3 regions of the Megasphaera sp. SC8-1 genome follow, and region 3 is predicted to be linked to each of the others. Evidence: riboswitches for the same ligand, from Rfam matches in the RefSeq annotation. Region 3 holds a riboswitch; each other region holds the start of a gene.
What was found. A riboswitch is a leader RNA that binds a small molecule or an ion and turns the genes downstream of it on or off. The one in region 3 is predicted to bind S-adenosylmethionine.
Positions count from the first base shown of each region.

Region 1: it holds a riboswitch for S-adenosylmethionine, as region 3 does, so the genes downstream of both, NOS26_RS09535 (methionine ABC transporter ATP-binding protein) here and cysK (cysteine synthase A) in region 3, are expected to answer to the same signal.
Region 2: it holds a riboswitch for S-adenosylmethionine, as region 3 does, so the genes downstream of both, NOS26_RS08260 (branched-chain amino acid transport system II carrier protein) here and cysK (cysteine synthase A) in region 3, are expected to answer to the same signal.

Region 1 covers NZ_JANFQH010000031.1:91,636-102,528, reverse strand. Annotated here, with positions in the region: gene NOS26_RS09545 (MATE family efflux transporter) at 1-494, shown strand, start outside; gene NOS26_RS09540 (aminopeptidase) at 499-1,731, shown strand; SAM riboswitch class I at 1,791-1,888, shown strand; gene NOS26_RS09535 (methionine ABC transporter ATP-binding protein) at 1,976-3,019, shown strand; gene NOS26_RS09530 (methionine ABC transporter permease) at 3,000-3,653, shown strand; gene NOS26_RS09525 (dihydroorotate dehydrogenase) at 3,827-4,750, opposite strand; gene NOS26_RS09520 (dihydroorotate dehydrogenase electron transfer subunit) at 4,747-5,511, opposite strand; gene NOS26_RS09515 (MurR/RpiR family transcriptional regulator) at 5,588-6,445, opposite strand; gene NOS26_RS09510 (gluconate:H+ symporter) at 6,480-7,799, opposite strand; gene gnd (decarboxylating NADP(+)-dependent phosphogluconate dehydrogenase) at 7,815-9,227, opposite strand; gene NOS26_RS09500 (gluconokinase) at 9,253-10,812, opposite strand.
Region 2 covers NZ_JANFQH010000027.1:1,954-12,846, reverse strand. Annotated here, with positions in the region: gene NOS26_RS08290 (L-aspartate oxidase) at 1-1,096, opposite strand, end outside; gene nadA (quinolinate synthase NadA) at 1,112-2,017, opposite strand; gene NOS26_RS08280 (sodium:alanine symporter family protein) at 2,270-3,628, opposite strand; gene NOS26_RS08275 (glycerophosphodiester phosphodiesterase) at 3,630-4,352, opposite strand; gene NOS26_RS08270 (NADP-dependent malic enzyme) at 4,561-5,814, opposite strand; gene NOS26_RS08265 (aldehyde dehydrogenase family protein) at 5,841-7,253, opposite strand; gene NOS26_RS08260 (branched-chain amino acid transport system II carrier protein) at 7,387-8,709, opposite strand; SAM riboswitch class I at 8,799-8,897, opposite strand; gene nth (endonuclease III) at 8,964-9,596, opposite strand; gene larE (ATP-dependent sacrificial sulfur transferase LarE) at 9,598-10,431, opposite strand; gene NOS26_RS08245 (ADP-ribosylglycohydrolase family protein) at 10,428-10,893, opposite strand, start outside.
Region 3 covers NZ_JANFQH010000032.1:110,515-121,407, reverse strand. Annotated here, with positions in the region: gene NOS26_RS10410 (sulfate/molybdate ABC transporter ATP-binding protein) at 1-715, opposite strand, end outside; gene NOS26_RS10405 (sulfate ABC transporter permease) at 730-1,560, opposite strand; gene cysT (sulfate ABC transporter permease subunit CysT) at 1,576-2,421, opposite strand; gene NOS26_RS10395 (sulfate ABC transporter substrate-binding protein) at 2,434-3,480, opposite strand; gene cysK (cysteine synthase A) at 3,519-4,451, opposite strand; SAM riboswitch class I at 4,530-4,627, opposite strand; gene NOS26_RS10385 (carbon starvation protein A) at 4,945-6,642, opposite strand; gene NOS26_RS10380 (hypothetical protein) at 6,944-7,192, opposite strand; gene NOS26_RS10375 (hypothetical protein) at 7,417-8,577, shown strand; gene NOS26_RS10370 (response regulator) at 8,568-9,191, opposite strand; gene NOS26_RS10365 (sensor histidine kinase) at 9,148-10,587, opposite strand; gene NOS26_RS10360 (hypothetical protein) at 10,580-10,893, opposite strand, start outside.

The sequences.
Region 1 (10,893 bases), on a different contig from region 3:
GCATCAGCCTGACGGCGACCATCGTCATCGGCTATGAAGTCGGCGCCCGCAATTACGCCGCAGCCCGGCAATACGCCGTGCTCTGCCAGATGACGGCTTTTGTCATCGCCCTCGGGCTCATCGCCATGACCTATCATTTCATCGACCCCATCGCCAGGGTCTTTACCAGCGATGCCGAGACATTCTGGGCCATCCGCATGTTCATCTTCTATGCCGTCGCCTTTTCCTTCTTCGATGCCGCCGGTACGCCGGTCCAGGGCATCCTGCGCGGCTATAAGGACGTCAAGATCATCACTTATGTCGCCTTCGTGACGTACTGGCTCATCAGCATCCCCATGGGCTATGCCATGGCCCACGCTACGTCTTACGGCCCCTATGGCTACTGGATCAGCCTCATCATCGGCCTGGCCATCAATGCCAGCGCCCTGAACTGGCGCCTGTGGAAACATACGGCCTGGAAAGTTCCCATCTCATACCCATCTACTAAGGAGTGATTTTATGCCAACTACTCAGCAATTAACGGCTTATGCCCGCGTCCTCTTACAGAAGGGCCTGAACCTGCAGCAAGGCCAGACCCTGGTCATCAACGCCCCTGTCGAATCGCACGACTTCGTCGCCCTCTTGACAAAAGAGGCCTATACGGCCGGCGCCGCCCAGGTCGTCTGCAACTGGCGATCTGACGCCATGGCCCGCCTGCGCTACGAACACGAAGACCAGCAGTACTTCGAGTCCCTGCCGGACTGGCGCCGCGATTTCAGTCTCTATTATTACCATAAGAAAGCGGCCTTCCTCAGCCTCATCTCGGCCAACCCGTATCTCATGGACGGCATCGACACTAAGAAGATCTTCGCCCAGCAGAAGGCCCAGAACGAAGCCCTCAAGGAATACATCGACGGCATGATGGCTTCGAAGACGACGTGGCTCGTCGCCGCTGTCCCCAGTGCCATCTGGGCCAAGCTCCTCTATCCGGACCTCGACGCCGACGCCGCTTATGAAGCCTTGTGGAAGCAAATCCTCCAGTCATCCCGCGCCGACGGTGCCGATGCCCTGGCCGACTGGGACGCCCATCTGGCAGAGCTGAAGAAGCGCCGGACCTGGATGACGGATCAGCACTTCACCAGCCTCCATTATACCAACAGCCTGGGGACGGACCTGACCCTCGGCCTGCCGGACGGCCATATCTGGCAGGGCGGCATGGAAGAGACGGCAGACCACCTGCTGTTCAACGCCAACATCCCGACGGAAGAAATCTATTCCGCGCCTAAGGCCGACGCCGTCAACGGCACGGTCTACAGCACCAAGCCCCTGGTCTATAACGGCAACCTCATCGACAAGTTCCACCTGACCTTCAAAGACGGCAAAGTCGTCGCCGCAGCCGCCGAAACGGGTGAAGACGTCCTGAAGAAGCTCATCGCCATCGACGAAGGCGCCTGCCGCCTCGGCGAAGTGGCCCTCATCCCCTACCATTCCCCCATTTCCCTGTCGGGCATCCTCTTCTATGAAACGCTCTTCGACGAAAACGCCTCGTGCCACCTGGCCCTGGGCGCATCGTATCCGACCTGCCTGGCTGGCGGCGCCGATATGGACAAAGACGCCATCGCCGCAGCCGGTCTCAACGATTCCATGATCCACGTCGATTTCATGGTCGGTTCGCCGGACCTGACCATTACCGGGACCAAGGCAGACGGCACGACGGTGCCGGTCTTTACCCATGGCGACTGGGCACAATAACGATTTTCCATTGACAAGCCCGGCCATCCGTGCTATTATAAGACGCAACAACCATATACCCTTCATCCAGAGCAGCTGAGGGACTGGCCCGATGACGCTGCGGCAACCCCCTATCGGGAAGGTGCCAATTCCAACGGAACATTCCGACAGATGAAATGAAACCGTATATACGGCCGTCATCTGTATGACGGCCTTTTTTGTTGTTGTTTTTCCCTAGTTACGCCTATTTTAAGGAGTTGATATTGTGATTACACTGAAAAATATTACCAAGACCTACGGCGGCTCGGCTCAGGTCCAGGCCCTGAAAGGCATCAACCTGACCATCGAAGACGGCGAAATCTTCGGTATCATCGGCAAGAGCGGCGCCGGCAAATCGACGCTGGTACGCTGCATCAATATGTTAGAGAAGCCGACGAGCGGCCAGGTCATCATCGACGACAAGGACCTGACCAAGATGAGTGAATCCCAGTTGCGGGCAGAACGCAAGAACATCGGCATGATTTTCCAGCATTTCAATCTGTTATCATCCCGTACGGTTGCCGAAAACATTGCCTTCCCGCTGGAACTGATTGGGGCCTCGAAAGACGTCATCGAAAAGAAAGTCGCATCTCTTCTGGACCTGGTCGGCCTCAGCGACCGGGCCGGCAATTACCCGTCCCAGCTCTCGGGCGGCCAGAAACAGCGTGTCGGCATTGCCCGCGCCCTGGCCAGCGACCCGAAAATCCTGCTCTGCGACGAAGCGACGTCCGCCCTGGACCCGCAGACGACGAAATCCATCCTGGAACTGCTCCAGGACATCAACAAGCGCCTGGGCATCACCATCGTCGTCATCACCCATGAAATGGCCGTCGTCAAGGAAATCTGCCATCGCGTCGCCGTCATCGAAAGCGGCGTCATCAAGGAAATGGGCCGCGTCGTCGACATCTTCACCAATCCTCAGTCCCAGACGATGAAAGACTTCGTCACGTCCATCATCAACATGGAACTGCCGGCAGGCATCAAGAACCTGGGCGTCACCAATCAGCCTGCACCGGACCGCAACATGCTCGTCCGCCTGCGCTTCAAAGGTGCTGCCACCAACGATCCCGTCGTCGCCGACGTCGTCCGCAAGTTCAACGTCGAAGTCAGCGTCCTCTATGGCAACATCGACTATATCCAGGATGAACCCTTCGGCTACCTCATCGTCGTCATCATGGGCGATATGGAAACACAGGCCAAGGCATTCTCGTATATCAAAACATTACCGATTGGAAGTGAGGTTTTAGGTTATGTCCCAAGAAATAATTAAGTTAATGCTCCAAGGCATTCAAGAAACATTCTATATGGTCGCTGTCGCCACGATCATCGGCGGCATCATCGGTATTCCCCTGGGTATCACCCTGGTCACGACCAGCAAAGGCCATATTCTGGAAAACCGCTTCATCAATCAGATTCTTGGAACCATCGTCAACATCATCCGTTCCATTCCGTTCATCATCCTCATGGTCGCCATCATCCCGCTGACGCGCCTCATTGCCGGCACGTCCATCGGTACGACGGCAGCCTGCGTCCCCTTGACCATCGTCGCCATCCCCTTCCTGAGCCGTCTCGTCGAAACGTCCATCCGCGACGTCGATTTCGGCCTCGTCGAAGCGGCCGAATCCATGGGGGCTACGCCCTTCCAGATCATCCGCAAGGTCCTTATCCCGGAAGCCCTGCCGACGATCATCAATAACATCACCGTCCTCATCGTCAACCTCATCGGGGCATCGGCCATGGCCGGCGCCATCGGCGGTGGCGGCCTCGGGGATATCGCCATCCGCTACGGTTACCAGCGATTCCGTCCCGACGTCATGCTGGCGACGATCATCATCCTCATCGTCGTCGTCAACGTCATCCAGGCCGGCGGCGACTTCGCATCGAGAAAAAAGAATAAGAAATGATAGAAAAAGGGCTTGTCGCGTATGCGACAAGCCCTTTTTCTGTAGGGGCCGTCCCGGAGGGCGGCCCGCTCATGCCAATGGGTCACGGGAGTCTTACATATACCCGACGGGTTCGTGAATGGGATTCCCACAACGGGCCGCCCTTTGGGACGGCCCCTACGAACCACGAACCACTAACTACGAATCTCCAATGCCCCTACAATATCCTGGATGTGTTCGATGCCTTCGTCCTTACAATACTGGTCCAGGCCTTCGGCGATGGTTTCTACGGCTCTGGGGTCCACGAAGTTATGGGCCCCGACGGCGACGGCGCTGGCACCGGCCAGCATAAATTCGACGGCGTCCTGCCAGGTCGTGATGCCGCCCAGGCCGAGGATGGGGATGGATACGGCCTGAGCCGTCTGCCATACCATGCGCAGGGCAATGGGTTTCACAGCCGGGCCGGACAGGCCGCCTGTGATGTTGCCCAACAGGGGGCGGCGGCTCTTGATGTCGATGGCCATGCCCGTCAGGGTATTGATGAGCGATACGGCGTCGGCACCAGCCGCTTCGACGGCTTTAGCCATGACCGTAATATCCGTGACGTTCGGCGACAACTTGACGATGACCGGTTTCTTCGTATGGTCCTTGACGCTGCGCGTGACTGCAGCGGCCGCTTCCGGCTGGGTCCCGAAGACGATGCCCCCTTCTTTGACATTGGGGCAGGAAATATTGACTTCCAGGGCGGCCACACCATCGACGTCGAGCTGGGCTGCCAATTCGCCGTACTCTTCGGCAGTACCGGCCGAAATATTGACGATGAGCGGTGTCTGGCAGGCTTCATGGACCTTGGGCAGGATATCCCGCTTGAAAACTTCGACGCCCGGGTTTTCCAGGCCGATGCAGTTGAGCATCCCTGCCGGTGTTTCGGCTACGCGGACGCCAGGATTGCCCGGCCGCGGCAGCGGCGTGATGCCTTTGGAAATGATGGCCCCGACGTGGTCGAGGTCGAGAAAATCACTGTATTCTACGCCGAACCCAAAGGTTCCCGAGGCTCCCATGACCGGTGTCTTCATGGAAATCCCGGCGAATTGGACGGCAATCCGTTCGCTGATCATGCAAAGACCTCCTTCGCGTCAAAAACAGGACCGTCGGCACAGACTTTATAGCGCTTGCCGTCGAGCTGGCTTTCAAAGGTGCAGCCCAGGCAGACGCCGATGCCGCAGGCCATCCGTTTTTCCATAGATACTTCACAGGCGATGCCGGCCTTGGCCGAAGCCTGGGCAATGGTCTTCATCATGACCGTCGGGCCGCAGACCGATACGCGGTCGATGGGCTGATCGGCAAAAATCTGCGGCAGCGCATCGACGGCAAACCCTTTGATGCCCTGCGAGCCGTCGTCAGTCGTCACGTAGATCCGGCCGGCATAGGGTTCAAAGAACTTCGTCCAGAACGTTTCGGCTGCCGTCTTTCCGGCGACGAGCACGATGGGATGGTCCAGGCGCTTGGCCAAGAAGATGAGCGGTGCCAGGCCGACGCCGCCGCCAGCCAGCAGGACCTTGCCCGGTGTCGTCGTAAAGACGCCTTCCCCTAACGGGCCTTCGACGCTGAGTGCATCGCCCTGGCGCAAGGTCTTCATTTCGGCCGTACCGACGCCGACCAGGCGGTAAATAATAGTCACATTGCCCGATTCCGTATCGGCATCGACGATGCCGAAAGGACGGCGTAAAAAGGTCTGTCCCCCATCGCGGTGGACATTGACAAACTGACCGGGCCGCGCTTCTCTTGCGATTTGCGGCGCATGGAATACCATTTTCCAGACTTCGGGAATAATGGCTTCATTCTCGACGATAGTCGCCATTTCCAAGAATTTTTTCACCCTCTGATCATCCTTCCTCTGTTTGCAATAAGTCGTCTTTATTGTACCACAGAACTGCCGATTTTCGTAGCCGCGATTATAACTGCCGCTTCTTGCCGATTTCCTGGCGCATCTTCTTTATATTGTCCCGGAAAAGGCCTTCTTCCTGCATGGCAATCCGCGTATAGAGGACGTCGCCGATGGCCATGTGGATCAGGCGCGATGCCCCGGCTTCCGACGTATACTGGACTTCACGGCCCATGCCGCACAGGCAGACATCGGCTTCCCCGGCCAAAGGCGACTGGCCGTGGCTGGTGATGACGATGACCTTGCCGCCGGCCGCCTTGGCAGCCCGGACGGACTGGAGCAGTTCCTTCGTCGCCCCGCTGTGGGACACGGCCAGGACGACATCTGCTGGCGTCATGAGTGCCGCTGCCGTCACCTGCATATGGGAATCGGCATATTCCCGGATGGCCAGGCCCAGGCGCAGGAACCGCGTGGCCATATCCATGCAGACCGTCGCCGAATTGCCGAAGCCAAAGACATAAATCCGCCGGGCCTTCAAGATGAGCCGGGCCGCTTCATCGACGGCATCATAATCGAGGAGGCTCAGCGTATCCTGCAAACCTTCGGCGATATTGGCAAAAACCTTGGACGCCACCTGGCGGCCCGTATCGCCGGCCTGGATATCGTGGAAGTCCTTCTGCGGCGCTGCCGACAAATCGGCAGCCAGCATGAGCTTCAATTCCTTCAACCCGCTGCAGCCCAATTTCTTGCAAAACCGGGAAATGGTGATTTCCGAACTCTGCGCATGAACGGCCAGGTCCGCTACGGTCTCTTCCATGACCTCGCCGGGATGATCGACAATATAATCGGCAATACGGCGCTCTGACTTGGTCAGACCGCCGTATGCACTGCGCAGGACAGGAAATACCTGGAGCTTCATTTCTTCCATCGTCTTCCCTCCTACTTTCATATTCACTTTTATTTTAGCCTACAAAGAGATTCAAAACAAGTACACCAGCTAAACCCATGACGGCAATGATTGTTTCCAGGGCGCACCACGTGCGGACGGTCTGTTTGACCGTCAGGCCGAAAAATTCCTTGAACAGCCAGAAACCAGGGTCATTCGGCGGGCTGAAGATGAGCGAACCGGCGCCCGTAGCCAGGACCATCAGTTCCGGATTGGCACCGGTGACGGCGCAGATAGGGGCAGCAATACCGCCAGCCGTCAGGGCTGCTACCGTAGCCGAACCGCAGGCCGTGCGGATGACGGCAGCGACCAGCCAGGCCAGGAGCAGCGGCGACAAATCCGAACCGGCGACGAGGTTGCCGATGTACGTGCCGACACCGCTGTCGATGAGGACCTGTTTCAAGGCACCGCCACCGCCGACGATGAGCAAGATCATGGCAATGGTCAGGACGGCATCCTGGACGGTCTTCATGACATCTTCCATGGATTTGCCCCGGCCCAGGCCGAAGGTATAGATAGCGATGGCGACGGAAATGGTCAGGGCAATGTCCGGCTGACCGAAGAAGGTCAGGATATGGCGGGCCGGGACATCGGCACCCATGGTCAATTTGGCAATAGCCGAAGCAGCCATGAGGATGACCGGGACCAGCGCCGTGAAGACGGAAATACCAAAGCCAGGCATTTCGTCGTCCTTAAAGATTTTCGGGTTGTACATGCCCTTGGGGATTTCCGGATTGATGTCCCGCGTCAGCGTGCAGTACAGCGGGCCGGCGACGATGGCCGTCGGGATGGCGATGATGGCACCATAGACCAGGGTCGTGCCGATATCGGCATTATAAATGATGGAAATCGCTGTCGGGCCCGGATGAGGCGGCAGGAAGCCGTGCGTGACCGACAAGGCCGCAGCCATGGGGATACCGACTTCCAGCAGGGGAATCTTGGCTTCCGCCGCAATGGTGAAGACCAAGGGGATGAGCAGGACGAAGCCGATTTCATAGAACAAGGCGATACCGACGATGAAGCCCGTCAGGCAGACGGCCCATTTGACCTTTTCCCGGCCGAAGACGTTGATCAGTGTCGTCGCAATGCGCTGGGCACCGCCGCTTTCAGCCATGAGCTTGCCCAGCATAGCACCGAAGGAAACGACGATGGCCAGGCCGCCGAGGGTCCCGCCCAGCCCTTTTTCAATGGTCGGGATGAGCTTGTCGATAGGCATGCCTTCGGCCAGGCCGACGGCACCGGCGACGAGGAGCAAGGCCAGGAAACTGTTGAGCTTGACTTTGACGATGAGGAAAAATAAGACGAGAATGCCAATAGCGAGTATGACGAGTGGCATAATGAGAAACCTCCTTTATTTTGTATAATGTTCATGCCAATGGTGATGGAAGGTACCGGCTTTATCGACGCGCTGGAACGTATGGGCGCCGAAATAGTCGCGCAGGGCCTGGATGAGGTTGGCTCCGACCTGAGGGCTGCTGTAGGCGTCGAGGTATTGGAGCGAAGCCGAGAAGGCCGGAATGGGAAGGCCGTTGGCAATGGCCAGGCCGATGATCTGCCGCAGGGCGCCCTGGTTGGCATTGATTTTAGCCAGGAAGAAATCGTCGAACAAGAGATTGTCCAGCTCCGGATTCTTGTCATAGGCTTCGGTGATCTTGGTCAGAAATTCGGCCTGGATGATGCAGCCGGCCCGGAAAATGGAAGCGATGGCGCCGTAATCGAGGTGCCAGTCATACGTTTCCGAAGCGCTCTTGTAGAGGGAAAAGCCCTGGGCATAGGCGACGATTTTGGCCGCATACAGGCTCTGGCGGACAGCTTCGACGAAGTCCGGGCCGCTCTGGGTCGTCAGGGCCGGCTTGGCAATGACATCCTGTGCTTTGGCACGGCCTGGTGCGTTGGACATGACGCGGGCATTGCAGGCTGCCGTAATCATGGAAATATCAACACCCTGTTTCATCGATTCGATGCTCGTCCAGCGGCCGGTCCCCTTCTGACCGGCGGCGTCGACGATCTTATCCAGGACCTGTCCGCCTGCTTCGTCGTCTTCGGCGAAAATATCCGCGGCGATACCGATGAGGAAGCTCTTCAGTTCGCCCTGGTTCCATTCATGGAAAATCTTAGAAATGGCGGCGTTATCGTAACCGCCGACGTGTTTGAGCAATAAATAAGCTTCGGCGATGAGCTGCATATCGGCGTATTCGATGCCGTTGTGGACCATCTTGACGTAATGGCCGGCGCCGTCTTCGCCGATGTAAGTGCAGCACGGCTTGCCATCAGCCGCTTTGGCCGCAATGGCTTCGTAAATGGGCTGGATTTCAGGATACGTTTCCTTATTGCCGCCCGGCATGATGGCCGGACCGCGGCGGGCGCCCGTTTCCCCGCCCGAAATGCCCATGCCATAGAAATGGATGCCGTCTTCTTTGCAGCGGTCGTAGCGGCGGCGCGTATCGCCGAAATAGGAGTTGCCGCCGTCGATGATGATGTCACCTGTATCCAGGAGGGGCAGCAGCTGGTCGAGCATGCTGTCCACAGGCGCACCGGCCATGATCATGAGCATGATTTTGCGCGGCCGCTTCAGGGAAGCCAGGAAATCCTTCAGCTCGAAGTAGCCCGTAATCTTGTCATGGGGCCGTTCCTTGAGGAACTGTTCCGTCAGATCCGGCGTATAGTTGTAGACCGAAACGTCGTAGCCGTGGTCGGCCATGTTCAGGGCCAGGTTACTGCCCATGACGGCCATGCCGACGACGCCAATATCGTGAAGTGCCATAGGTATCTCTCCTTTTCACTGGAAATTATAATTTCTGCTGGTATGCCGTAATGTCGGCAAATTCTCCCTGCAAGTTATGGTAGAGCCGGACGAAGATGTCGTAGAGCTGCTGGTAGACGGCTACGTTTTCTTCGATAGGCGTATAGATTTTCTTGGCGTGGACCAAGTCGGCCGTATCGGCGATGCTCTTCAATTTGCCGCTGGAAATGAATCCCAGCACGGCCGCCCCGAAAGCAGCGCCTTCACTGTTGTCCGGCAGGGTGATGGGCTGATTGAGGACGTCCGATAAAATCTGGAGCCACAGTTTCGACTTGGTGAAGCTGCCGCTGACGCGGATGTCCTTGATGTCGCCAAATTCCTTGAGAGCTGCCATGACGCTGTTCAGGCTGTAGCAGATGCCTTCCATGACGGCGCGGATCATGTGGGACCGGCTGTGATTGAGGGAAAAGCCGAAGAACATGCCCCGCAGTTCCGAGTTCCAGTACGGCGCCCGTTCGCCCGTAAAATACGGCAGGCAGATGAGACCATCGGCGCCGGCATCGACGTGTTCTGCCTTCATGGTCATCAAGTCATAGGGGTCGATGTCCAGCGTTTCCAGAGCACTGCCGCCGTAATGGCAGATTTTGTCGCGGACCCAGCGCAGGATCATGCCGCCGTTGTTGATGGCTCCGCCGGCGACCCACATGTCGTCGGTCAGGTTATAGCACCACGTGCGCATCTGCGGGTCCGTCTTGGGCTGGCGGGTCAGCATGCGCAGGGCGCCGCTGGTCCCGATGGTCCCGCTGAGCTGGCCCGGTTCGACGGCACCGATGCCGACGTTGACCAGGACGCCATCCGTAGCGCCGATGACGACGGGAAGGCCGGCCGGCAGGCGCAAAATCTTGGCAGCGTCTTCACACAAACCCTGGCTGTACGTCGTCGATACGACAGGCGGCAGCTGGTCTTTAGTGACACCGGCATAGGCCAGGATTTCATCATCCCAATCCAAGGTCCGTTCGTTGTACATGCCGCTCGTGCTGGCTGCGGACTTGTCGATGACCCATTGGCCCGTCAAGTGATAGAACAAATAATCTTTCAATGATCCGACATAGCGCATCTGGCGGAAGAGTTCCGGCTGGTTCTGGCGCAGCCAGATGATCTTGGCCAGGGGATAGCAGGCGTGGATGGGGCAGCCCGTCCGTTCATAGAAAGACCGGCACAAGCCTTCGTCTTTCTTCATTTCCCGGACAATAGACGCGCTGCGGCTGTCAGCCCAGGTCTGCATGTCCATGAGGGGGTCTTTGCCTTCGTCGAGGCCGGCGAAACTGTGCATGACCGTGCTCAGGGCGATGCCGGCCAGCTCCTTGTTCTTATAGCGAAGCTGAGCGGCCGTCTTGCTGATGACTTCCTGGACGGCTTCCAGGATCTGGAGCGGGCTTTCTTCGGCCCAGTCCGGATGGGGTGTCAACAAAGGATAAAAAGCTTCCGACGAGCAGACATTGGTCCCGTCTTCCGTATAAGCAATGGCCCGGACGCCAGTCGTACCGACGTCGACGCCGATCCACACTTCCTGGTTCGCCGAATCCATAGGCGTAATGGTATTCATGAGTCATACTCCCTTTCACGTATTTGGCTAAGGAATCTTCTTGATGACTTTATGATACCATTTCCATGGACTATATGCAAT
Region 2 (10,893 bases), on a different contig from region 3:
GGCGGTTACGGCCGTGGACGCCGTTGCAGCTCGTTTCGCCGACGGCATAGAGGTGGTCCATCGTCGTCTGGCTGTACTTATCGACGTGGATGCCGCCCATGAAGTAGTGCTGGGCCGGCGTGACCGGGACCCAGTCTTTGGTCGCATCGATGCCGTCTTCCAGGCAGCGTTCATAGATATGTGGGAAATGATGCTTAATGACGTCTTCGCCGAGAACGGTCATATCGAGCCAGACAAAAGGACGGTCATCTTTCTTCATCTGTTTGCGGATTTCTGCCGTCATCAAATCGCGGGGCAGGACTTCATTGGCAAAACGCTGGCCATCCTTGCCGCGCAGTTTAGCCCCTTCGCCGCGGACCGATTCGGAAATGAGGAAGCTCCGGCCGGGCTTCTTAGAATAAAGCGACGTCGGATGGATCTGGACGTAGTCGATGTGTTCCAGTTCGACGCCGTGGCGCATGGCGATAGCCAGGGCATCGCCTGTAAGATGGGGGAAATTCGTCGAATGGTCGTATAACCCGCCGACACCGCCGCTGGCCAGGATCGTTTCATCGGCCTGGATGGCCCGGTACTGGCCTTGGCTGTCGCGGGCGATGATGCCCAGGCAGCGGTTTCCGTCGGTAACGATGTCGACCATGGTCGTGAAATCGCGGATGGTCACATTGGGCAATTGACGGACAGCGGCTAAGAGATGGCTCGTGATTTCCTTGCCCGTAATATCTTCATGGAACAAGATGCGGGCCCGCGAATGGCAGCCTTCCCGCGTGTAGTCGAGCGAACCGTCGGCCTTGCGGGCAAAATCGACGCCGTAGCCGATGAGTTCGTCGATGACCGGCCGCGACGAGCGAATCATGATATCCACCGATTCGCGGCGGTTTTCATAATGACCGGCTTTGAGCGTATCTTCCATGAAGCTGTCGTAGTCGTCCTTATCGTGAAGGACGCAGATGCCCCCTTGGGCTAAAAAAGAATCGCTATTTTCTACTTCATCTTTGGTAATCATGAGGATTTGTTTATCCTGCGGCAGGTGCAGGGCGGCAAAGAGGCCGCTGGCACCGGTACCGACGATGACAATATCTGTTTTTTCTGTTTCCATGACATATACCTTCTTCTATTTAGCTAATTCCAGCATCCGTTCCAATGAACGGACGGCTTTACTAGCGACGGCCGGATCGACGTGGACTTCATTCGTTTCATCGCGCAGGCAGTCGCGGACTTTTTCTAAGGTGACCTTTTTCATATTGATGCAGTACGCATCTTCCATAGCCGGATAAAAAGTCTTATCGGGATTGCGCGTCTCTAATTCATAAAAGACGCCGCCTTCCGTACCGATGATAAATTCCTTGGCGTCGGACTTCCCGGCATAATCGATGATTCCCGACGTACTGCCGACATAATCGGCCAGGGCCAGCACTTCTTTACGACATTCCGGATGGGCCAGGAACAGGGCCTGGGGATGAGCAGCCTGGACCTTCTTCACATAAGCCGGATCGACCGTATCGTGGCGCGGGCAGAAACCGTTGTTGAGGATAAAATGCTTATCCGGGACCTGTGTCGAAACGTAGTGACCCAGATTCTTGTCGGGCGTAAAGAAAATATGCTTATTCGGCAGCTTCCTGACGATCTTGACGGCATTAGACGAAGTAACACATACATCGGATACGGCCTTGACAGCTGCCGTAGAGTTGACATAGCAAACGACGGCCAGGTCATCATACTGGGAACGGACCTTTTCAATCGTCTCCACATCGGCCATATGGGCCATGGGGCAGCTGGCCGTCGCATCCGGCATGAGGACTTTCTTCTCAGGGTTCAGCATCTTGGCGCTTTCACCCATGAAATCGACACCGGCAAAGACAATGATCTTGGCATCCGTTTCAATCGCCTTCTTGGCCAGACCAAAAGAATCGCCGACAAAATCGGCATATTCCTGCACTTCATCAGGAACATAATAATGAGCAAGGATAATCGCCTGCTTCTCTTTCTTCAGCGCTGCAATCTCATCTTCGATATACACAAAACTTCATCCTTTCAGGGAAAAGGTTGCCCCACAAAGACGACTCTTCATGTGACAACCTCTCTTGTTCAAAGTACACAGCGGCTCATCATCCACGACGGGACAAACCGTTTTTTTGTTTACCCTATTATACCGTATCGGTAAAGATTTGACAATACTACTGTCAAGACAGTGTGAGATGTAAAAAAGAGGCAGTGCATTAAGACAGCCTCTTTTAAGTATTCAGTTTGCAACTTATAGTTTTTATATTCCCTATTTATGGTCGTAGTATTTTGGGTCACTGAAATATTCCTTTGTCTTAGCCCGTACCTGCGGAAAGAGAATGAGCAGGGCAATCATGTTGGGAATGACGACCAAACCCATCGCTACGTCCTGGATACCCCAGACGAGGTTGATTTTGCCTAAGGAGCCGATGAGGCACAAGAAGGGGAAAATGTATTTTACGACATTCGTGACTTTATTGCCGAAGGCATACGTAAAGCTCTTGGCGGCGTTCCACCACTGGCCCATCAAGGTCGTAAAGCAGAAGATGAGCAGGGCCAGTGTACCGGCGTGTTTCAACGGTTCCCAGACGGTGCCGAAAGCGTTGAGTGCCAATACCGTTGCCGAATGGCCGGAGTGCTGCATATCGGTGACGCCGACTACGAAAGCCGTAATGCTGCAGATGACGATGGTGTCAAGAAAGACTTCGGCAACCCCCGTAATCCCTTCATCGACGGGATGGGGTACAAGCGAACAACCATGAGCAAAGGGAGCCGTCCCTTCCCCAGCTTCATTGGAATACATGCCGCGGGCAATCCCGTACTGCATGGCTTTCGCAATGACATAGCCGCCAGTACCGCCAGCTACGGAATCAAAAGACCAGGCCTGGGTAAAGATTTCTACAAATACATGCGGCAGCTGCTGAATATTCAAGAGGACGACCAGCACACCGATGACGATATAAAAGATGGACATAGCCGGAACGAGGTTCATGGCCAGATTAGCCAGACGTTTCAAGCCGCCCAGAGTGATGCATAAAAGCAGGATGATGAGGACGACACCGGTCATGTACGTCGGGACGCCGTAATTCGAATAAAGGATGCCTGAAATTGTATTGGACTGTACCAAGTTAGCCCCCATCATTTTCGTACACATCAGCACGGCAATGACGACGCCGAGCCAGGGCATTTTAAGGCCATCGCGGATATAGTACATAGGACCGCTGAGAAGGTTACCGTTTTCATCTTTGCCGCGATACATCTGGGACAAGACGATTTCACCATATTTCAAGGCCATGCCGAAAAAGGCAGCTACCCACATCCAGAAAACGGCGCCCATGCCACCAGACAAAATAGCCGTAGCGACCCCGACGACGTTACCGCCGCCGACGTTACCAGCCAGCGTGACCATCATCGCTTTGAAAGTGGAAATAGATCCATTCCCTTTGTCTTCGTGACGGGACTTATAAGAATCGATGAGGGTCCGGCGGATAATGAAACCAAAATGGCGGACCTGGATAAATCCGTTGGAAACAGTATATAAAACCCCTAAGGCCAGCAAAACAAAAACCAGCCATCTTCCCCATAGCCAGGAGTCAATCAATTGTACAATCGCCTCTAAATTTTCCATGTCATACTCCTTCCAAGACGCGCTTCACCATATCCGGGAAATTGCCAATGACGCAATCGACACCATAATCACGCAGCTGCCTTACACTTTCTTCGTCATTGACAGTAAACGTATTGATTTCAATATGATGTGCCTTGACTTCGGCCACCGTTTCTGCTGTCAAACTGCCATAATACGGATGATAACATTGAACTCCAACACCTTCTGTATAGGCCCCGGGATTGATGAGCCACGTTTCCGTCAACAAGCCATATTTTAAATCAGGTGCCAAGGCTTTCATACGCAGAACACTTTCATGATTGAAACTCGAAATGATGACTTTATCTTCTAAATGATAGCGCTGCAACACAGGCCATACTTTAGCTTCAATCCCTGGATAAGGATAGACACCCGTCTTCAATTCAATGTTCGTCACCAAGGGCGTCCCAGCTACCCATCGGCAATATTCGTCAAAAGTCGGAATAGTCTGAAAGCCTACTTCTTCTGAATAGATATACGAAGCATCGAGTTTCTGCAATTCTTCCAGCGTATAATCGCGAACATTGCCCGTGCCATTCGTCGTCCTATCGACCCGTTCATCATGGATGACCACGAGCTCACCATCTTTCGTCAGCTGTACATCCATTTCAATTCCATCGGCACCACATTCTAATGCCTTGCGGAAAGCGAGCATCGTATTTTCCGGATATTTGCCGCTAAATCCGCGATGTGCAAAATTCTTCATGAAAAAACCTCCTAGTAATGATTCTGTGTCCATTATAGAGTATATCTGCTTGACGAATCAAGAAAAATTTTTCATATTATAATTTACAATATTTTACAACTTACAATATGTTTTATACCCATATAAAAAGGACCTACCACACCAACATGTAGCAAGTCCCTTCAAGATTTAAGATTTCAGCCACTCTCTAACAACGAGCCACTATTCCTTATCCATGGATCAAGTCGAGCATGGCATGGAGTTTATCGATGGTTTCTGCTGCTTCCTGGCGGACGTCTTCCGGGTCGCGGGTGATGCGGGCGACGCCGCTGTCCATAGCGGCTTTGGCGACGGCAGCGGCGACGGCCGGAGCAACGCGTTTATCGAAGGCATCGGGAATGACGTGGTCTTCGGCCAGTTCGTCATCACTGACCAGAGAGGCGATGGCATAGGACGCAGCCAGTTTCATGTCTTCGTTGATGCTGCGGGCCCGGACGGCCAGGGCGCCGCGGAAAATGCCCGGGAAGACCATGACGTTGTTGATCTGGTTCGGTGCATCCGACCGGCCGGTGCCGACGACTTTGGCACCGGCTGCCTTAGCGGAAGCATAGTCTGTTTCCGGAATGGGGTTGGCCATGGCGAAGACGACGGCATCGTCAGCCATGGACTGGATGATTTCCTTAGTAAAGATATGCGGGGCCGATACGCCGAGGAGGAGGTCGGCGCCTTTGACGGCATCGGCCAGGGTCCCATGGGCATGGGACGGATTGGTCAGGGAAGCCAGTTCAGCCTGGACAGGATTGAGGCCTTCCATGCCATCATAGAGAATCCCCGGACGGTCGACCATAGTGACGTTCCGGGCACCGGCGCGGACCAGGAGGCGGCCGATGGAGGCACCGGCTGCACCGGCGCCGTTGATGACGATGCGGGCCGTCTTCAAGTCCTTATGGACATAGCGGAAAGCACCGATGACGCCGGCCAGGGCGGCAATGGCCGTACCGTGCTGGTCGTCATGGAAGACGGGGATGTCCATTTCCTTCTTCAAGGTCTGTTCAATTTCATAGCACTTCGGCGAAGCAATGTCTTCCAGGTTGATGCCGGCAAAAGACGGCTGCAGGCGTTTCACCGTTTCGATAAATTTCTTCGGGTCCTTCGTATCCAGGCAGATAGGGACAGCATTGACACCGCCAAAGACCTTGAACAGGACCGATTTCCCTTCCATGACCGGCATGGCCGCTTCCGGCCCGATGTCGCCCAGGCCGAGGACACGGGTCCCATCGGATACGACAGCAATCATGTTGCCGCGGCAGGTCAGGTCAAAAGACAGGTCCGGATCTTTCGTGATTTCCCGGCACGGCTGGGCAACGCCCGGCGTATAAAGGATACTCAGGTCGTCGTGGGTCTTGAGGACTTCCCGGGGGATTGTTTCAATAATGCCGTGTTTGCCGCGGCGGATTTTCATGGCTTCTTCATCAAAATTCATAACGCTAAAACTCCTCCTGTAACTGATTATGCATTAAAAATGGCCTGAGGTTCTGTAAATTCCAGCATCCCATCCTTGCCGCCTTCACGGCCGATTCCGCTGTCCTTGAAACCGCCGAAAGGCGCTGTGACGTCACGCGGGCTGTCGTTGACGTAGACATTGCCCGACAGGATAGCCGCTGCCACTTTGGAAGCTTCGGCTTTATCCGGGCCCCAGACGGCCGCATTGAGGCCATACGGCGTATCGTTGGCAATGGCCAGGGCTTCCTCAACCGTATCATAGGTAATGACGCAGAGGACAGGCCCGAAAATCTCTTCACGGGCAATGGTCATATCGTTGGTCACATCCGTAAAGATGACAGGCTTGACATAGTAGCCTTTTTCCGGAGCTTCCGGACGGCTGCCGGCCAAGAGGGTCGCCCCTTCTTCCATGCCTTTGGCGATGTATGTATCGACGGTCTGCCACTGGTCATACGAAGCGACAGGGCCGATTTTCGTCGTTTCCAGGGACGGGTCGCCGACCGTGTATTCCGGCAGTATCTTCAGCATAAGCTGTTCAATCTTGCCCTTTTCTTCCCGAGGGATGATTAGACGTGACAAGGCTGTACAGGTCTGGCCGCTATTGAGGAAAATAGAATTAAAGCACTGGCGGATGGCTTTTTCATATCCCGCCCCTTTCAAGAGGATGAAAGGCGACTTGCCACCCAATTCCATGCTGATGCGCTTCATAGAGCCCAAGGCGCGTTGGGAGACCTTGATGCCAGCTGCCGTCGAGCCGGTGAAAGAAACCATGGCGATATTCGGGTCATCACAGATGGCATTGCCGACCTGGCTGCCCCGGCCGGCGACGAGGTTGAAGACACCTTTTGGGAAACCGGCCCGGTCAAAGGCTTCGGCCAGATAGTACGCCGTCACCGGCGTGTGCTGGCTCGGCTTGAGGACGACCGTCGCTCCGACGAGCAGAGCTGGGACGACTTTCTGGATAATCTGGCCTAAAGGATAATTCCAAGGGGTGATGCAGCCGATAACGCCTAAAGGCCGACGATAGACGACGGATTGAGATAAATGTTCGACCAGTGGCAATTCTGGTGCCAAGTCGATATACGACTGGGTCCGCACGAACTGGTAGCCGATATGGTTAGTCCGGGCAAAGGCCACCGGTGCCCCTAATTCCTTGACGACAGCGTCGACGAGCTGCGGTTCCAGTTTAATCATCTGGACCAGCAAATTTTTCATATACGTGATGCGGTCTTCCAGCGGCATAGCCGACCAGGCCGGGAAAGCCATGGCCGCGGCCTTGGCAGCCGCAGCAACATCATCGGCACCGGCCGCAGCGACCGTAGCAAAGACGCTCTTATCCGCCGGATTCTCGACCTCGATATATTGGCCGGATAAAGGTGCCACCCACTGACCATTGATGTATAATTTCTTCAAATCCATGAAACTACCCCCTTTTACTCGAGATTATTCTTTAATTATAGAGAGAAGTCCTCGATTATGCAAGTCAGAAAAATAGACTGCCCAAAAGGCAGTCTATTTTTAGTGGCTAGTGGTTAGTGGTTAGTGGTTAGTGTTATTTCGCTTCGGCTTCTACCGGTTCTTTGCTGGAGACGAAGTGGCCGATGAGGGAACCGCCGATGAGTCCGATGATGAAGGGCACGATCCAGCCGAAACCGTAGGTCGACAGGGGCGTAGCCGTAACGATGTCCTTAGCAAAGCCCAGGCTGCTCAGGCCCGGCAGGGATTCCAGGAGAGCAAAAAGCGTGACCAGGTATACCGAGCCCTTGTAGGCGCCGTTATTGGGCATGAAGCGGCCGATGATGCCCAGGACCAGGAGGGCCAGGCACGGCGGGTAGCAGACACCGAAGATCCAGCCGATGTAGGTGACGATACCGTCGACGCCGAGGAGGGCCGTCAGGGCCGACAAGATGCAGCAGACGACAGCCACTTGTTTGTAGCTGACGCGTTTGCCCGTAGCCGTGCTGGTGAACTCAGCTACGGCTGCAACCTGACCGATAGCCGTCGTCAGGCAGGCCAGGACGACGGCTATGCCCATGGGAACCATGACCCACGTGCCGACGCGCTGGATAATGGCGACCAGGAGTTCCGCACGGCCGATGGTCTGGGCATAATCGCCGCTGACGCAGGCACCCATGTAGAGCAGGCTGCCGTAAATGATGAGCAGCAGGATGAAGGAAACGATGCCGCAGTAGATGAGGACTTTATTGCGCTGGCCGACAGTCGTATAGCCTTTGCCGTAAATGGAACTGATGAAGACAGCAGCCATGATAAAGCTGACCAGGACGTCGCCCGTGTTATAGCCGCCGAGGAAGGCGTTGACGAAGGGATAATCCACAGCCGGATCGACGGGCGTCCCCAGGGGATTGAAGATACCGGCAAAGGCGACGATGACCAGGATCAGGGCCAGGAGGGGCGTCAGGTATTTGCCCATGCGGTCCATGACGTTATTCTGGTCAGAGACGAAGAAGAAGCTGATGACGAAATAAACGATGACCAGCGGGACGAACGGTGCCGACGGCAGGTTGCCCTGAATACCGAGCTGGATGGCCGTCGCGCAGGTACGGGGAATGGATACGAAGGTACAGACCAGCATGAGTGCTGCCAAAAGGATATTATACGTATTCTTCCCTACCCGTCCGGTAATGGCATGGACGTCGCCGTTGAGGCCGATGATGATGAGTGTAAAAATCGGCAGGAAAATACCGGACAGCGTCAAACCAGCCAAGCCGGACAGGAAATCACTGCCGCTGTTCAAGCCGAGCTGAGGCGGGAAAATCAAGTTGCCTGCACCGAAATAGGTAGCGAAGAAGGCAAACCCCAGGATGAGCACATCCAGTCCCCGGATGGCCTTGCCGCCAGAAGAATTGTTGTTCATGAAGATACCCCCTAAGAATAAATGTGAAAATAAGTACGTAATACGCCAAAAGAAAAGAGGCGCTGCCTCCAAGCTGCGCCTCAGTCATAACGATATCTTTCAGGAATAGCCTGTAGGAATTGGCACCTTACCGCTGGCAGGTTGCCGCAGCGTCATCGGGCCCGTCCCTCAGCTGCTCTTGATATTACTTATGAAATTTTGTCTGTATTGGTAATATTTTATTAAATTTTTAATTACTTGTCAATGATTTTATTTTATTTCTGACAACTCGGACAAAGATCGGCTAAAAAGCAGTTGTCACACAAGGGCTTACGGGCTTTGCAGACCCGGCGGCCATGCCAAATGAGCCAATGATGGGCCCGGCTCCACCATTCCTTGGGAATAGCCTTCTGCAGTCCCTTTTCGACTTCCAGCGGCGTTTTGCCTTCCGCCAGCTGCAGGCGGTTGGATACGCGGAACACGTGGGTATCGACGGCAATGGCCGGCGTATCGAACAAGATACTGACCAGGACATTGGCCGTCTTGCGGCCGACGCCAGGCAGCTTCACCAGTTCATCGAAGGTCTGGGGCACTTCGCCGTGGTATTTCTCACAGAGGATGGCACAATTAGCCAGGATATTCTTGGCCTTGCTGTGATAGAGGCCGCAAGTCCGTATCTTTTCTTCCAGGCCTTCCAACCCTAAAGTCAGCATCTTTTCCGGCGTATTATATTCCGGGAACATGCCAGCCGTCACGATATTGACCCGCTCATCCGTACACTGGGCCGACAAGATGACGGCAATCATCAGTTCAAAGGGCGAGTTATAATGCAGGGCCGGCTTCATGATACCGTACTGGTCCTGAAAACGCTGTAACATTTCATCTTTTACTTTCTTAGAAATAGCCATATTATTTTACTTCCTCATCCGTATTGATCACGTCGTTCAAGCTCCCCATTTCATAGCCGCCCAAATCGAGGGTGACGTAGGTAAAGCCCGTATCTTTGATGGCCCGGACGATTTCCTGGCGATGAGCCAGAATCGACGGGATTTCATCGACAGCCACTTCGATGCGGGCTACATCCCCGTGATACCGGACGCGCAGAGACCCCTGGATATAAGGAGCTACCGCCGCTTCGGCTGCATCGATCTGAGCCAGGCGGTGCGGCGTCAGTTCCACACCGTAGGGAATACGGCTGGCCAGGCAGGCCGCACTCTGTTTGTTCCAGGTCTGGAGGCCGAATTCCTTTGATAAGGCCCGGATATCGGCTTTAGCCAAACCCGCTTCAATCATCGGGCTGCGGACGAAGTCAGACAATTCTTGCAATGCCTTCATGCCGGGACGATAATCGCCGAGGTCGTCGACATTCCCCCCATCGACAACCCACTGATAGCCTTCGGCCTTGGCCAGCTCCACCAGTGAGGTAAAGCGTATCTTTTTGCAGATATAGCAGCGTTCTGGCGGATTCTTGACGAATTCCGTATCTTCGAATTCCGTCGAATGGACCAGACGGTGCTCGACGCCGATGACCTTAGCCATGGCTTTGGCGTCAGCCGCTTCACTGCCCGGCAGGGTTGCCGAAACAGCCGTCACGGCCAGGACGCGGGATCCCAGGGCCTGGTGCGCTGCATAGGTCAGGAACGTGCTGTCGACGCCGCCGGAAAAACCGATGACGACGCTGCCCATATCCTTTAAAATCTGCTGGAGTTTTTCATATTTCTTGCCTGTCTCTGTTGAAATCAAAAAGAGTTCCCCCTCGAACCAATATAATCTTGATAGAATTGCCGGATGACGTTCTTCATTTCTTCGTCATCGACATAAGGCAGCGCCTGCTGCCATAACGCCTGAGGCACGCCATAATAGGCTTCGGCGATACTGCCGGCAATGGCTGCCTGCGTATCCGTATCGCCGTTGAGCCAGATGGCCTTGCGAATCGTATCTTCATAATCCATCCCTTCCAGGAAACATTCGATAGCTTCAGGCACACTGTCGTCCGTCGTACAGGTAAAGCCATAAGACGGACGGATCTGAGCCAGGGTTTGGGACAAATCATAGAAATACTTTCGGAGATACGCGGCAATCTCCGCTTTCCCCTTCCCCTGCCGGGCCAGGAAAATGGCCGAGGCGACGGCGACGGCCCCCTTAATGGCCTGCGGATGGTCATGGCTGACGACGGCCGTCAGTTCAGCCAGTTCCTGCGCTTCA
Region 3 (10,893 bases):
TGACAACCGGAGTTCCGATAAATTGAGCTACAAAAGGCGTCTGCGGCTGGCGGTATATGTCCAGCGGTGTGCCAACCTGTTCGATACGGCCGTGGTTGGTGATGATAATTTCATCGGCCACTTCGACGGCTTCATCCTGGTCGTGGGTGACGAAGATGCTGGTAATGCCGACGCGGTGGATCGTATCCTTCAGCCAGTTGCGCAGTTCCTGGCGGACCTTGGCGTCGATGGCGGCAAAGGGCTCATCCAGGAGCAGGACCTGGGGATTCGGTGCCAGAGCCCGGGCAAAAGCCACGCGCTGGCGCTGACCGCCGGAGAGCTGGTTGGGATAACGCTTTTCCATGCCCGACAAGCCGACGAGGTCGATCATTTCCAGGACCCGCTTCCGTATCTCCTCTTTCGGCCGCTTCTGGATTTCCAGGCCGAAGGCGACGTTATCGAAAACGGTCATATAGCGGAACAAGGCGTAGTTCTGGAAGACGAAGCCGATGCCCCGCTTGGCAGCGGGAATGTCGTTGACCCGGCGGCCGTCGATGAAGATGTCGCCGCTGTTGGGATTCTCCAGGCCGGCCAGCATGCGCAGAATCGTCGTCTTGCCGCTGCCGCTGGGACCGAGGAGGGCGACGAGCTTGCCCTTGTCGATGCCAAAGGAAACGTCGCGCGACGCGTGGAAGGAGCCGTAATTCTTTTCGATGTGTTTCATTTCGACATACATAAGCTTCACCTCCTTTACGATGACTTATCGGCCTTGGCTTCGAGGAAGGTCCGAAGGAGCAGGACGATAATGGCTAAGAGTACTAACAGAGATGATACGGCGAAGGCCGCCGTAATGGCATCGGCTGACCCTGACTGATAGAGGGCGTCGATTTCCAGGGGCAGCGTAAAGGTCTCGCCGCGCAGTTTGGACAAGGCGCTGACGGCCCCAAATTCGCCGAGGGCCCGGGCTGTACAGAGGACGATGCCGTAGAGCAGGGCCCATTTGATCTGCGGCAGGGTGATGCGGAAGAAAATCGTCCAGCCGCTGGCGCCCATGAGGGCTGCCGCTTCCTCTTCATCGCGCCCATTGGTGCTGAGGACGGGGATGATTTCCCGGAAGACGAAGGGAAAGGTGACGAAAATCGTCGCCAAGATGACGCCGGGAATGGCGAAGACAATCTGGATATCCGTCCCCCAATAGTCGTTGAGGACTTCGATCCACTGGCCGATCCAGCCCATGCGGCCGAAAGTCATGATGAAGGCCAGGCCGGCGATGACCGGCGAAATGGAAAAAGGGATATCGATGAGTGTCGTCAAGAAGTGCTTGCCCCGGAAGTCGAATTTGGAAATAGCCCAGGCCGCGCCGAGGCCAAAGATTGTATTGACGATGACGGCGACGACCGTAGCCAGCAAGGTCAGGCGCAGGGCCGACAGGACGTACGGCGTCGTCAGGGCCTGGATGTAGAACTCCCAACCTTCGGCCAGCGAATTGACCAGGACCGACACCAGGGGGACGATGAGCATGACCACGACGAAGACGACGCTGATTGTGAGCAAGGCGATTTCCAGCTTGCTGTGTTTCATAATGGCTCCCCTCCTCTACTGGACGCGCCGGGCCTGATGGACCTGGATCATATTGATAGAAAACAAGGTGACAAAGGCGATGACCAGCATGGCCAAGGCAATGGCCGTAGCGCTGGCGTAATCGACGTAATTGAGCTTCTGCATGATGACGTAGGAAACGACCTGGGTGTGATGCTTGGCACTGTTGCCGGAAATATAGATGACGCTGCCGTATTCGCCGAGACCCCGGGCAAAGGCCAGGCCGAAGCCTGTCAGCAAAGCCGGCCGCAGTTCCGGGAAAATGATGCGCCGGAAAATGGTGAACGGCGATGCGCCGAGCATGCTGCCCGCTTCTTCGTACGTCGGGTCGAGCTTTTCCAGGACCGGCTGGATGGACCGGACGACGAAGGGAATCCCGACGAAGACCATGGCGATGGTCAGGCCAATCTTGGTATAGGCAATCTGTATGCCGTAGCTGGCAAAGAAACTGCCGAAGAAGCCCGTATCGGAATAGAGCTTGGACAAGGTGATGCCGGCGACGGCCGTCGGCAAGGCGAAGGGCAGTTCGATGACGCCGTTCAGGAGGCGCTTGCCCATGAACTCATAGCGTACCAGGACCCAGGTCAGGATAAAGCCGAAGACGCAGTTCACCAGCGCCGCCAGGACGGAACAGGAAATGCTGGTGATGAAGGCGTTGCGGATACCGCTGTTGGTGATGAGCTTGGCATAGTCATTGGCCGTCAGTTGCAGCGAATGGGCCAGGACTGACGCCAGCGGGATGAGGATGAGCAGGGACAGCATGGTGATGCTCATGCCCATGGTCAGGCCGAAGCCGGGAATAATCTGATTGCGCCCGCCAGAACGGGCAAAAAAGTGTTTCATCCGGCTCCCCTCCTATTCATTGCCGTTGACGTCGGCCATGATCTTGTCGAACAAGGCATCGTCGTTGAAGAATTTGACATACGCAGCCTCCCAGCCGCCGAAATCGCTGATCTTGGTCAATTTGACATGCAAGTCGAAGCGGTCGGCATAGCGCTGAAGGATGTCCGGATTGGACGGCCGGAACCCGTTCTTAGCCGCCAATTCCTGGGCTTCATCGGAATAAAGGTACTGCAAGTATTGGCAGGCCGCTTCTTCGTGGCCCTTGCGCCGGGCCAGGCGGTCGACGACAGCCACGCTCGGCTGGGCCATGATGCTGATGCTGGGCACGACGAGTTCGAACTTGTCGGGATATTCGCGCATCGAATAAAGCGCTTCGTTTTCCCAGGCGATAAGGACGTCGCCTTGTCCGTTTTCGACGAAGGTCGTCGTCGAGCCGCGGGCGCCGGAATCCATGACCGTGACATTGCGGTACAAGTCGGTCATGAAGGCACGGGTCTTGATCTCATTCCCCCCGAAATGGTCAAGGCCCCAGCTCCAGGCGGCCAGGAAGTTCCAGCAGGCACCGCCGCTGCTCTTCGGGTCCGGCATAATGACGCTGATCCCGGGCTTTACCAGGTCATCCCAGTCGCGTATCCCTTTCGGGTTTCCCTTGCGGACCAGGAAGACGATGGTCGACGTGTACGGCGCCGAATCGTTGGCGAAATCGCTTTGCCAGCCTTCATGGATGAGACCGGCTCTTTCGATGAGCGATATATCGTGGGCCAGGGCCAGGGTCACGACATCAGCCCGGCTCCCTTCGATGACCGACCGAGCCTGACTGCCCGATCCGCCGTGGGACTGGATGATGCGGATGTCCTTGCCGGTGGTCTCCCGATAGTGTTTCTGGAACAATTCATTATATTCTTTATATAACTCACGAGTCGGATCATACGAGACATTGGTCAAGGTCATCGTGCCGCCGCCATCGGCTGTATCGCTGCGCCCGCAGCCAGCCAATGCCCCCGCGGCGGCTAATACCGCTGTGAAAGCCAGTATAGCTATGATATGTTTTTTCTTCATGTTCTTTCCCCCTCTATACCGGCTGTATCTTTATTTCTTTACCCCTCGAATAAAGCCGTCGATAAGTAGCGTTCGCCGCCGTCCGGCAGGAGGACGACGATGGTCTTGCCTTCATTTTCCGGCCGGCTGGCCAGTTCCAGTGCCGCCTGCAGCGACGCGCCGGAAGAAATACCGACCAGGAGGCCGTCCGTCTTGGCCACTTCCCTGGCCCGGCCGTAAGCATCTTCATTGGATACGTCGATCACATCATCTACGAGAGACATATCCAATACTTTCGGGATGAACCCGGCGCCAATCCCCTGAATGGCGTGCGGTCCCGGCCGGCCGCCGTGCAGGACAGCCGAATCTTTCGGTTCGACAGCGACAATCTGGACGTCCGGCTTATGGCCTTTCAGGCCCTGGGCCGTACCGGTGATGGTGCCGCCCGTGCCGACGGAAGAAATGAAGATGTCTACCTTTCCGTCCGTATCGCGCCAGATTTCTTCAGCCGTCGTCTGCCGATGGATGGCCGGATTGGCCGGATTGTCGAACTGCTGGGGAATGAAGGCATTGCCGTAAGAATCCCTCAATTCTTCGGCTTTGCCGATGCTGCCGCGCATCCCCTCGATGCCCGGTGTCAACACGATTTCTGCCCCCAGGGCCGACACAATCTTGCGCCGTTCCAGGCTCATCGTGTCAGGCATGGTCAAGATCAGGTGCAGCCCCTTCACGGCGGCGACCAATGCCAGGCCGATGCCCGTATTGCCGCTGGTCGGTTCGATGATGACCGTATCCTGATCGATTTTCCCCTGACGGATTCCCTCTTCGATCATCGCCGCTGCGACGCGGTCTTTGACGCTGCCCAAGGGATTCATGTACTCCAGCTTGGCCAGGACCCGGGCCTTGAGGCCGTGCCGGGCCTGCCAATGAGTCAGTTCCAAAAGCGGCGTGTTGCCGATTAGTTCAGTCAAATACTTTGCCACATGCTCCATATACTCAGCTCCTTCTTGGCAAAAGAAAAGCGCCACCTGATACATGCAGATGGCGCTATAAATAGACGTATGCCCATGACTTCATCTGCCAGGTTGTTCCTGCTGGAATTGGCACCTTACCTACGTAGGTTGCCGCAGCGTCATCGGGCCAGTCCCTCGGCTGCTCTGGATGAATAGGTTTCGTATTGTATTGTCCTTATGAATGGTTGTACAATACGATCATATCGTACAACACATGATGGTCAAATTTTTTAAGTACCCCATGATAACATACCTCTTGATGACTAAGAATAAATGGCTTCCTATCGGAAACGTTACTGAGATTGTACACTTTACTCAGTACATTGTCAAGGGATTTTAAGCGAAAACTTTCACAATTTATAATTAAAACGTTATACTTTTGACTCTAAATAAGTATTTAACTTTATAAATTATATTTTTTATAAGTAAAAAGGGTCCGTTGCATATGCAACAGGCCCTTTTTAGGGGTTAGCTAATGCGTAGCCGTCGGCTGGGCGTCTTGGTGTGCCGTCTTATCGTCGGCGTGGATGAGTTCTTTGCCGCAGTGGTAGACGATGGAGACAGCCAGGACCATGAGGGCGATGGCCAGGACGAACTGCAGGCCTTCGATGAGGAGCGACCAGTTGCCCGAAGCAATCTTAATGATCAGGGCGTAAGCCGATTCGACGAGAGCCGTCATGGTGACGCAGAACATGACGACCATCGGGACGTAGAGCATGAAACTCTTGCGGCCTGTCGTCTTGAGGAAGACCGTCAGGCAGATGAGGACCATGGCCGACAACAGCTGGTTGGCTGACCCGAAGAGCGGCCAGATGTTCATGTAGCCGCCTAAGCAGAGCAGGAAGCCGAAGAACAAGGTGATGACCGTGGCGAAATATTTATTGACGCAGATTTTCTGGATCGTCGTCATTTTCTGCCCTTCATCGACGCTGAACAATTCCTGGAAGGACATACGGCCGATACGGCCGACGGCATCGAGGGTCGTCAGGGCCAGGGCAGAAACGCACATGGTCATGATGCAGGCAGCGGCGGTTTGGGACAGTCCGAACATGGTGAAGAAGCCGGCGACAGCGCCGGAGAAAATCTGGAACGGCGTACCCGAAGCGACGTGGCCGTTGGAAGCGGCGGCGCAGGCGATGACCAGGGATACGACGCCTAAGACCGATTCGACGCACATGGAACCATAGCCGACGAAGACGGCATCCTGTTCCTTATCCAGCGTCTTCGACGACGTACCGGACGAAACGAGGCTGTGGAACCCGGAAACAGCCCCGCAGGCGATGGTGATGAACAGGATCGGGAACAAATCCTTGCCGCCGACAGAGAAGGACGTGAAGGCCGGCATGTTCAGCGTCGGCTGAGCGATGAAGATGCCGATGACACCGCCGGCGATCATCATGAGCAACAGGAAGGCACTGATATAGTCACGCGGCTGTTTCAAGAGCCACATGGGCATGATGGACGCAAAGAAGATGTAAGCGAAGATGATGTACAGCCAGGTCATGCGGTCCAGATAAATCGGCAGGTCGATGCCGACGTAGAGCATGGCGATCAAGAGGACGATAGCAATGACGAAGCGGACTTTTTCGCTGGGGTTGAACTTCTTGATGAACAGGCCAAAAGCGATGGCGACGAAGATGAACAACATGGAAATGGAAGCGGCAGCGGCATTGGGCAGGACCATGGAACCATCCTTGGCGAAGCCGTTGAACGTCGTAGCGACGATATCGCCGAAAGCGGCGATGACCAGCAGGCTGAAGACCCAGCAGAAGAGCAGGAACAGGCGGCGGCCCGTCGTGCCGATATACTTTTCGATGAGGACGCCCATAGATTTGCCGTCATTCTTCATGGACGCATAGAGAGCGGCAAAGTCCTGGACAGCGCCGAAGAAGACGCCGCCGATCATAAGCCATAAGAAGGCCGGCAGCCAGCCGTACGCGGCGGCGATTATCGGACCCGTGACAGGGCCGGCACCGGTAATGGACGAGAACTGATTGGCAAAAACCGTGAATTTCGAAGACGGCGTATAATCCTGACCGTCTTCCAGGCGATGAGCCGGCGTCAGGGCGTTGGGATCGATGCCCCACGTCTTGGCCAGCCACTTGCCGTAGAACCGATAGGCTACCGCCAAGATGACGATAGCACAGGTGACTAAAACAACACCATTCATATGAATACCTCCTACAAAAAATATGCTGCAGAGGATGCGCGAAGATACGCAGGATACAATAAATGCAGTAAATGAATAGCAAAAAGCTCTGCTATGACTTTTTCGCTTGCCTCTGTACCTGTAGGTATATCACGATTAAAATGGCCTGTCAAATATACTATTAAGTCATCGTCGGCGTTTTACTTATATTTTTTAAGTATAAAAAAGAGATTAAACGTTATGATTCCGTTTAACCTCTTTAACATCTTATATGCCTTTATGACAATGATTTATATTTTATGGATTTTAATTTTTTTACTCATCAATGGCCGGATACACTGGCCTGGCTCGTCGGACCGGCCTGGCTGTGCTGGGCCGCGCGCGGACGGCGTCCCCGTTTCTTCCGGGCAGCGGCTTTTTTGGCATTGGCCTGAAAATTGGCGACAATCGTCCGGGCCAGCCAGCCCATGAGACAGCCTGTCAGCAAGATCTTGACAGCCAGCAAGTCCCACGTCGTCGATAATAACAAGGCCAATACGACAAAAATAGACGTAACGATCGTTTTATTCATGAACAAACACATCTCCCCTATCGATATACAAAAAATTCATTACATTAACTTTAATTATATACTTTTTTCATGAATAAGGCAAGATTAGGCCTGCCCCTTGAATTTATGGATGAGCCCCGTGCGGTGGGTCACGCCGAAGCAGTGATTTTGTAAACTATCCCGGTATACATGGGCCTTTGGGGCATGGTATACTTATAAAAAACGTATAGCGAAAGGATACACCCATGAAAAAGAACGCTTTTCAGCTATGGAAAACAGCAGCCTGCCTGACCGCGGCCGTACTCATCCCCCTCGGCCTGTCGGCGTTATCGCCAGCCGCCCCGGAAAGGCCTGTGGAAGAAACGGCGCCCTTGGAGGAGCAGGAAATCCCAGTTACGGAAAAAAGCACGTATCCCTATATCGAGATCCACGGCGACTACCGCTGGCTCTGGGGACGGGGCCAGTTCCGTGCCGATAGTTTGCCTGCGCCCAATAAGGTCCGCCGCCACGATGAACGGGTCTACCTGGAGACGCGCCGCCTGCGCCTCTTCCCCTTCGTCCACTTTGACGAACGGACGTCGCTGCGCACGCAGCTCGAAGACCTGCGCAACGATAAAGAGCCTGACGCCAACCATCACTTATATCTCGGCCGCCTCTACGTACAGCACGAACAAGACCGGCTCAAAGTCGAAGCGGGCCGGTTCAACTACTATCTCCTGGACGGCAACGTCATCGACAAAAAAGTCGACGGCTTGCGCCTGCGCCTGGGCCAGCGGAATGACAATCTGGGCAGCCTGACCTTCTTTGCCGGCCGCACGACGGGCGCTGACGACAGGCATCGCCAGCGGGGTTGGAGCCTGCTCCACAGCAGCCAGTACGGCCGGCTGAAAAGCGACGCAGCTTATCTCGATTTCCACCGCATCCAATCCCTGCCGCCGTCAGGGCCGAGATTTGTCGGCCAGAGCCGGGCCGGCACGGGCTTTGATTGGCAGCGCATCGCCGAATGGCGCCTGATGTATGAGCTGACGCCGAAGTTCACGGCCAGCCTGGACCTGCTCCACGCCTGGGGCCGCCACGATGCCGATGGCTATGATACGACCGATTCAGGCTTCGTCGCCGCCCTGACCTATGGCCATCTCGACGAGCAGCAAAAAGGCTCGTATGAAGCCTGGATACGCTATTACGACCAGCCGTCGGCATCTATTCTCTACCATACGATGGACGGCGATACGACCTTCTTCCGCCGCATGGGCTTTTGTGGTTGGGGCGCCCGCCTGGATTACATCGTCCAGCCAGGCCTATCCTGGGCCATCGAAGGCTTTTCCCTGAAGAACCACCACGACACGGCCTGGACAAGAGATTTCCGAGAAACGGTCATCGGCACGAGCCTGACGGCTTACTTCTGACGGGACGGGGCATAGCCCTTATCGGCGGCTTCAACGGCCAGGCCGATCAGTCTTTTGTGGCCCGTCTTGCTGAGCATATTGCTGATGTGGAAACTGACAGTCCGCTTGCTGATCTGCAATGCATCGGCGATTTCCTGATACGACAGGTTCTGACAGACCAGACGCAGGATATCCAGCTCCCGGTCCGTCAGGCTGATGTGGCAAGCCCCAAAGGTCACTTTTTCCCGCACATCCGGAAACAGGTGCTCCCCAGACAGGGTCCGCTCCAGGCAGTCCAGAAAATCACGGGCAGCACTCTCTTTATAAATGAAGCTGTCTGCCCCAGCGTCGCGGGCCATTTCGATAAAACTCACATCTTGGAACCCGGTCATGATGATAACCTTCTGGCCGGGATATTTCTTTTTCAAGCGCCGCGTCAAAGCGATGCCGCTGTTCTTCCCTTCCATGCAGATATCCAGGAGGACGGCGTCGGGCCGGAACCGGTTGCAAGCCGGTTCGACAAGTTCCGAAAAAGACAGAGTACTGACGACTTCAATATGCCGCTGTCCTTCAAATATTTTCTTCAATCCTTCAAGCAAGATTTTTTGGTCGTCTACGATGATCAGTCGGATCATGGTTCTCCCCCATTTCTACAGTAACGATAAAGTGCGGTGTCTTGGTCAGCGTCAGACGGCCGCCTAACGCCCGTACCCGCTGCTCCATAGCCTGCAGGCCCGTACCGGTCTGGATGGGGCCCGGACAGCCCTGGCCGTCGTCGGCAATGACTAAAGCAGGCTGCCGGCCGGTACCGAAGGTCACGGCAATCGACCGGGCCTGGCCGTGGAGCAAGGCGTTGGTCATGGCCTCGCGGATGATGCGCACGAACTCCCCGGCTCGCCGGGTATCGGCAGGCAACATCCCTTCTACCGTCACGGCGATGCCCAAGTTGCGGTACGCCGTCACCAAGGCATCCAACCGTTCTTGCGGATTGGCCACGGCATCACGCCGCAAATCGGACAGGACATCTTCGACGAGCGGCAGGATTTCGCCGTAATCGCTGACGGCCGGGTTATTCAGGAGCTGCTGCAAGATAGTGATGCGCTGACCCAGGAGGTCGTGTATCTTATAGCGCAGGCTCTCCGTCGTCTGCTTGATCTGGAGGGCTACGAGACCGTCGAGGACTTCTTTCATTTCTTCATTGCGCTGTTCCAGGACAGCATTCTTCTGGGCCAGTTCCCGGTTCAAGCGATAAAGGGTCGTCACATTGGCTGCCGTAATCTGCCAGCCCGACTGGCGGCGGAAGCGGATAGGGCGCCGCTGCAAGAGCCAGGCCTGGCCGGAATCCCAACGAAAGAGCAGATCCCGGCCTTGGCGTTCCATGGAAAGGCCGGGGCGATTGCCACAAAAGGGCAGGAGATGCCAGAAGATGTTGGCATTGCGGACAACCGTGCCGACGAGCTGTTCCATGACGGCATACATGGTAAAGTTGACCAGCACAGGCTCGCCCTTTTCCCAGCTGATGAGGATTCCTTCATCAAGGCAGTCTACGGCCGTCTGGATGGAGCGGGCCGTCAGATGCTGCTGATACTGATCGTAAGTCCGTGGAAAGAGGAAAATCAGGCGCCAGGCCAGACAAACCAGGGCCAGAACCAAAGAACCTGGCAGCCAGTCATCGAAGACGGGCAGCAACAGGATAGACGCTGCCAGAACCAAGAGGCTCCCTGCCTGGCGGTCATGGATCCAGTACACAGCACCTGCCGTCCCGGCCAGGGCGGTGCTGTAGCGCCAGAAATCCGTCGCTTCGTCGTAGACGATACCGCTCAGGCTGTCCGTGTAGACTTCATACAAAATAGCCGCCACCGCCATAAGCAGGAGCAGGCTGCTCCCTTCCAAACATTTGCGGCCGAGCTGGCGGAACTGGGCCTGCGGCATGAGGTAATAATAGAGGACGCTGTTAGCTAGGAAAAGACAGAGAATCACACCGATGAACAGGACGACGACATACGTCGGCAAGGTATAGAGATTAACCATGGTCCCCCTCCTTTCCCACACAGACAGTCAGACGCTGGCCATAGCCCGTATCGTCACAACGCACGGCGACATCATAAGCAGCCAGCCCTTGCCATGCCGGCAGCCAGTCTGGGCCTTCGCCTTTTTCCAAAACCAGAGAAAAAATCCAATGGTTCTCCGCTTCCCGGAACTGACAGAGCCAATACGATTCATGTTGAGCCAGGGCAGCCTCCCCCACCTCTTCAAAGACATCATATAAGGTCAAGGCTGCCGACGCCGGCAGCCGCCCTGACAGGTCGAAACCGACTCGCCCCTGAAGGCCGGCCT